DNA from 2 places in the Winogradskyella pulchriflava genome. Region 1 is predicted to be linked to the other one. Evidence: riboswitches for the same ligand, from Rfam matches in the RefSeq annotation. Region 1 holds a riboswitch; the other holds the start of a gene.
What was found. Region 1 has a riboswitch for S-adenosylmethionine ahead of ACFFGA_RS03130 (O-acetylhomoserine aminocarboxypropyltransferase/cysteine synthase family protein). Riboswitches for the same ligand answer to the same signal wherever they lie in the genome.
Positions count from the first base shown of each region.

Region 2: it holds a riboswitch for S-adenosylmethionine, as region 1 does, so the genes downstream of both, ACFFGA_RS04040 (trans-sulfuration enzyme family protein) here and ACFFGA_RS03130 (O-acetylhomoserine aminocarboxypropyltransferase/cysteine synthase family protein) in region 1, are expected to answer to the same signal.

Region 1 covers NZ_JBHLTQ010000001.1:709,065-712,483, reverse strand. The annotation lists gene ACFFGA_RS03135 (alpha/beta fold hydrolase) at 1-85, opposite strand, end outside; gene ACFFGA_RS03130 (O-acetylhomoserine aminocarboxypropyltransferase/cysteine synthase family protein) at 156-1,454, opposite strand; SAM riboswitch class I at 1,574-1,697, opposite strand; gene ACFFGA_RS03125 (hypothetical protein) at 1,800-3,350, opposite strand.
Region 2 covers NZ_JBHLTQ010000001.1:913,554-916,972, reverse strand. The annotation lists gene ACFFGA_RS04055 (S41 family peptidase) at 1-633, opposite strand, end outside; gene ACFFGA_RS04050 (deoxycytidylate deaminase) at 635-1,087, opposite strand; gene ACFFGA_RS04045 (HupE/UreJ family protein) at 1,192-1,776, opposite strand; SAM riboswitch class I at 1,913-2,037, shown strand; gene ACFFGA_RS04040 (trans-sulfuration enzyme family protein) at 2,150-3,319, shown strand; gene ACFFGA_RS04035 (homocysteine S-methyltransferase family protein) at 3,382-3,419, shown strand, end outside.

The DNA of each region.
Region 1 (3,419 bases):
AAGTCTGGTAAGATAGATTTACATCTATACGCGCACCTGTGCCAGTAATAAAATTAGGGATATTTATGTATTGTAATTTTTCCATTTCGAGAATTAAATATTAAATAGATGCCTTTATAAAAAAGGCACCTATTAATGAACAAACATGATAAAGGCTAATCTTGAACTGCTAACTTCTGCTTTACAACAGCAAAAGCTTCTTTTAAATCGGCTTTTAAATCTTCAATATTTTCTATACCAACAGAAAGACGGATAAGATCTTTTGTAACTCCTGTACTTTCTTGTGCTTCATCACTTAGCTGTTGATGTGTTGTACTTGCAGGATGTATAATCAATGATTTTGTATCACCAATATTAGCCAGTAAGGAAAATAGTTTTGTTGTATCTGCAATTGTTTTTGCAGCCTCATAACCTCCTTCAACACCAAAAGTTACAACACCACTTTGTCCTTTTGGCAAGTACTTCTTGGCAAGATTTCTATACTTACTGGTTTCTAGTCCTGGATAATTTACCCAATTAACTTCTGGTTGCTCTTGTAACCATTTTGCAAGTTCTAAAGCATTTTCACTATGCTTTTGAATACGTAACTCTAAAGTCTCTAGACCTTGAATAATTTGAAAGGCGTTAAACGGACTTAAAGCTCCTCCATAATCTCTTAAGCCTTCAATTCTAATTTTTGCAATAAATGCTGCTGGTCCTATAGCTTCGCTATAAACTAATCCGTGATAACCCGCTGAAGGTTCCGTAAACTCAGGGAATTTTCCATTGGCCCAATCAAAAGTACCTGCATCAATTATAACACCTCCAAGCGACGTTCCATTACCGTTGATATACTTTGTTAATGAATGAATAACAATGTTTGCTCCATATTCAATTGGGTTAAGCAAAGAAGGGGTAGCAACAGTATTATCTACTATTAAAGGCACTTTGTGCGCTTTTGCTTTATTAGAAATCGCTTCAATATCTAAAACATCGAGCTTAGGGTTTCCTAATGATTCAATAAAGAAAGCTCTAGTGTTTTCTTGAGCTGCTTTTTGAAAATTCTCTGGGTCGGATGGATCTACAAACGTTGTGGTAATACCATGTCTTGGTAAGGTAACACTCAATAAATTATAGGTTCCTCCATACAAACTATTAGAAGCAACGATATGATCTCCTGCTCTTAAAAGTGTTAAGAGCGTTGTAGAGATTGCGGCTGTTCCAGAAGCTGTTGCTACTGCTGCAATACCTCCTTCTAAAGCTGCTAATCGTTGTTCTAAGATGTCGTTTGTTGGATTGTTTAGCCTTGTGTAAATAAATCCTGGTACCGAAAGATTAAATCGTCCTGCGGCATCATCCGAATCATCGAAAACGTAAGATGTAGTTTGATAAATAGGAACAGCTCTTGTTCCTCCTGTTTGACTAACGTCGTGTCCTGCGTGCAACGCTTTTGTTGCAAATTTTTGTGTACTCATTTTTCTAAGTTTTTGAGTTAAAATAAATTAAACCAAAAGCCAAATAAGCCTCGTTAGAAGCGTACTTAATAGAAAAATGTTAAAAAGAAAATGCTAATTACAAATGAGTAATTAGTCTTGAGTTATCTATCCGAAGTTGCAAAAAATGACTTGCTTCTTCAAGTAGAATTTAGCACCTTCTTAGTAAGTCTAAGGGTTGCTAAGGCTTCGTTGGGTCTATCCCTCCACCTTTCTTGATAACATTTCAGTAAGTGTTTGAACTTTGTGAGCACAAATATTGCAACACAAAAATTTAATATCCAAACTTTTTACCTTTTTTTTGATTTTTTTGTGAATTCTTAAAAATCAGGCAGAGTTTTTTGCTAAATACTTAGCCTTAATAATTTCACCCACTGGCTTATTCTCAATTTTACTCTCTAACCACGAAATAATATCCAAGTACAAAAATGCTCTACGTTCGTATGGATGGTCTTCATAAGTTTTTAGCGTTTTATGAAGTTCTTTAAAGGCATTTTTAAGATCGTGAGGGTAAATATCTTGAAGTCCTCTAATGAATTTTATCATTTCCTTTTGCACCTCATGAAGGTCATTCATCTTTATTAGAAATTTATAAGTACTTCTCAATAGTGTTTCTAAGTGATAGTCTAAACCTGCTTCATAATGGGCAACAAGGTTTAATACTCTAGAGAAACAAAGCAAATCCTCTCGCATGGATAAGGATTTATTAGAAATTATCTTATCCAAGTATTTTATACACGCTTTATTATTGCCTGCTCCAAAATGTAAACTGGCAAATTTGTAATAAAATATCATTTTGTGATGTGGATCAATTCGGTCATTAAATTGAACAAGGTTCTTTTCAATACTTGGAATCAGTTCTAAACCTTCCTCAAAACTACCATCAATAAAATGTTGATTAATGCTATGAAAATTGGTATATAAGAAAACGAGCGTGGATACATTTTCGTCTTTTATAAATTTCGAATTGTTTACGGCAGCTTTAAAATCTTCAAGTTTTTTTACAAATTTTGATTTATTGCTAATAAAGAACAATGACTCTAAGAGGTAATTATTCCCTTTTAAAAAGAAAACAGGATTAAGGTTAATCATGCTTGGATTTTGGTAAAATAAATCAACCCATTTTGAAGCATATTTATAGCAATTCAAAAAATCTTGCATCAAAAAACTATACCATAAATGTGCTTTGTATAACCAAAGTTTCTCTCTAAAACCGACTTTTTTAAGGTTAAATTCAGGCAGTCTATCGTTAAAATATTTAGTCACCTTTAGGCTCTCTTCTTCATTTTTTACATAGCCTGTTTTTAGAATAGTGCTATACAATTGAAGAGATAAATTAGACAGCTTGCTCGCTATTACATTTTGAGAACTCAGATCTTTGGCTTGTAAGGCCAACTCATCTGCTCTTGAGCTAATGCTTCGTGTAATATATTGAGATTCAATGATTTTTTCGAGTTCTACGATTTCAAAAGCTATATTTTTTTCTTCATTGGCAATGGCAAGTTCCTTTGCTTTATCTAATATTTTTAGACTCTGTTTATATAAGCCTTTGTGATATAAAATTGAAGCAAAATCAAGCTGTTCTCGTATTTGCGAACGTATATTTTGGTGTGACGGATTTAGTTTAAGGCTAATTAAAATTTGCTTGTACAAATGTGCTTTAACATTGGCTAACTGTTGTTTTTTAACAATGTTACTTTTTATAATTGCGGCTTCGTTATAAACTTTTGCCTTATCCAAAAGGTTGAATAAATTCAAAAATTTAGAATCAGAATTCACACCTAAACGACCAACGTACAACTTAAACTGTCGCTTTTCAGATTTAGTTAAAGACTTAACTAACGAAAATAAATTATCTTTTTGGTCTTTAGTTGTCAATTGAAATTGATTTTATAATACTGATTAACAGACTATTAATATCTTATTTTGCTTTTGAACATCGTAAAA
Region 2 (3,419 bases), 200 kb from region 1:
AAAACGATTCATTTTTATATAACCTAACTCATCAGTAAGCATATAGGATGCCACGACACTCTTAATTGGAATATCTTCGCGTCTTAGTTTAAATTCTAAAAGTTTGTCTTCCCCTTTTCGGTAAACGGTAAGTTTAACTTTACTGTTTTTATCTCCTTTAAGTTTTTTGGATATGAAATCATTTGTAATATTCCTACCGTAAATTGTATCACCATCTGCCAATAAAATTCTATCACCACTCATAATTCCGGCACGTTCACTAGGCCCTCCTTCTGTTGGTTTTACAACGGCAATGGTATCTTTATAAGGGTAGTAGTTAATCCCAATTCCAACAAAATCACCTTTCATGTTTTCGGTAATTCGCTGTAAATCTTCCTTTGGAATATATGTGGAATGTGGATCTAAATTATCTAAAATACCATTTACAGTAACATCTACTATACTGTCTGTATCAACGTCATCTACATATTCATAATCTATATAATCTATTAACCTGTTTAGCTTGTCCTTTTTACTATTGGTTGTAAATAAATTATCTGATGTATCGGTGAAATTTAACTTTCCTCCAATAGCAACACCTGCAGCAATTGCAATTCCTATAATTAGTGGTATGTATTTATTTTTTGTTGCCATACTATTTCCCATTAAAATGGGAATCTTCATTTAAATCTTCAATATGTTCCAATTCTATACCAGCTTTTGTTAAAAACTGTAAACCAGAATCGTCCTTGTAACCTTTTTGATATACAACACGAATTATGCCAGCTTGATGAATCAACTTACTACATTCTTTGCATGGAGACAATGTAATGTACAATGTTGCACCTTTACAAGACTGTGTGGACGCTGCTACTTTTAAAATAGCATTAGCTTCTGCATGCAGTACGTACCATTTGGTATAACCTTCTTCATCTTCGCAATAATTTTCAAAACCTGTTGGTGTACCGTTATAGCCATCAGAAATAATCATTCGGTCTTTAACAATAAGTGCACCTACCTGCTTGCGTTTGCAATGCGATAGCTTTCCCCATTCTTGCGCAATACGCAAATAAGCTTTGTCGTAACGTAACTGTTTTTTCTTTGGCATTAATAAGTTTTGTAATATAAGAGCACAATGTAAGTAACGAATATAAAAGGATAGTATTTTATAACCAATTTACTTGCCGTTAAAATTTTACCAAACTTATGGTCTTATTTTAACAAATCACTACCAATAATCATAGGAATAACCAACCCAATTACTATAGCAGAAAGCACCATAACCCAATCGCGACGCGAAAACCTGAAGATAGTTTGAAATAAAAAACCAAGAAATAAAATCATGAAAACCACAATAATTTGAGCTATTTCAATACCTATAGCAAACTCTATAAGAAACGCTACAGATCCTTCGTCGTCAAGCATCTTTGCTTCTCTTGCAAAACCTAATCCATGGATAAGTCCAAAAAATAAAGTGACAAAAAATAGTAAACCTATCTTATTACCTCTGTCTTTTTTTCCTGCCGTAAACACATTATAAATGGCAGCAATTAAAATTGTAATTGGTATTAAAAATTCCACCAATTTACTATTAACACTCACGATATCATAAGCGCCTAGAAATAACGAAATCGTATGTCCAATTGTAAAAAGTGTAACCAGGAGCAGAACGCGTTTCCAATCTTTAAACACATAAGGAACAGCAAGTACCATTAAAAACAGAACGTGGTCATAGCCATTAATATCTAATATATGGTCAATACCTATTTTAACATTAAACCAAAAATTGTCTAGCATATTTAATTTATTTGGGATAAGCCAAAGTTACGATTAAAAAGGAAAATGTTATAGTTAAAATAAAGTGAATAAAATTTGTGTATTCTTATTTTCTTTCGGAATATTGTGTCACGCAAAGTTCAATTAACTTATTGAGATGTTATCAAGAAAGGTGGAGGGATTAGACCCATTGAAACCTTAGCAACCCTTAAACTTATTAAGAAGGTGCTAAATTCTACTTAATTTTCGATTCATTTATCGAATAATTTAGATAGATAACCCAACGTAATTACTCATCTGTAATTCAATTTCTTTTTAACATTTTTATATAGACAAGTCAAGAAACGACTGTTTGGGCTTTTGATTTTTATCAATTGAAGTAAGCACTTTAAAAATGGATTCAAAACATACTGAAACACAAGCTATACGGACTCAAATTGAGCGCACTCAATTTTTAGAACATTCTAACCCTTTATATTTAACCTCGAGTTATGTTTTTGAGGATGCTGAAGATATGCGCGCCTCATTTGCAGATGAAAAAGAACGTAATATTTACAGTCGCTATTCAAACCCAAATACTTCGGAGTTTGTAGAAAAAATTTGTTTAATGGAAGGTGCAGAACGCGGTTATGCCTTTGCTTCTGGCATGTCTGCTGTGTTTTCGACTTTTGCAGCTTTATTAGATTCAGGCGATCATATTGTTTCATGCCGAAGTATTTTTGGCTCAACCCAGACCATGTTCAATAATATATTGCCTAAGTGGAACATTTCAACAAGCTATTTTAAGATAGATGAATTAGACAAGATCGAAGAATTAATTCAACCCAACACCAAGGTGATTTATGCTGAAAGTCCAACGAATCCAGCAGTTGATATTTTAGATTTAAAGCGACTCGGTGACATCGCAAAAAAATACAATCTTTTGTTTATAGTCGATAATTGTTTCGCAACACCATATTTGCAACAACCCATAAAATTCGGAGCGGATTTGGTGATTCACTCAGCCACAAAATTAATTGATGGTCAAGGACGTGTTTTGGGAGGTGTTACTGTGGGAAGCGAGGATTTAATCCAAAAAATCTATTTATTTTCTAGAAATACTGGTCCCGCACTCTCACCATTTAATGCTTGGGTTTTATCTAAAAGTTTAGAAACTTTACCTGTAAGAGTTGATAGACATTGTGATAATGCCTTAAAAATAGCTGAGTTTTTAGAAGCTCACGATAAAGTGAATTTTGTAAAATATCCATTTTTAAAATCGCATCCGCAATACGAATTGGCTAAACAACAAATGAAATTAGGAGGAAGTATCGTAGCTTTTGAAGTCAAAGGAGGCATCGAAGCAGGTCGGAAATTTCTAAATTCTATAAAGTTTTTATCTCTATCAGCAAACTTGGGAGATACACGTACCATAGTGACACATCCAGCATCGACAACACACGCTAAAATACCAGAAGATGTACGTTTAGAAACAGGAATTACAGCAGGATTAATTAGAGTTTCTGTTGGATTGGAACATCCTGAAGATATTATTAACGATTTAAAACAAGCATTGGAAAACTAACGTCAGTTCGAGTGATTTTATGACACCGGAATAAAATTGTATCGAGAACAAATGAAATAGAAATGAGTAGAATAAAACAAGAAATAGAAAAACGAATCTT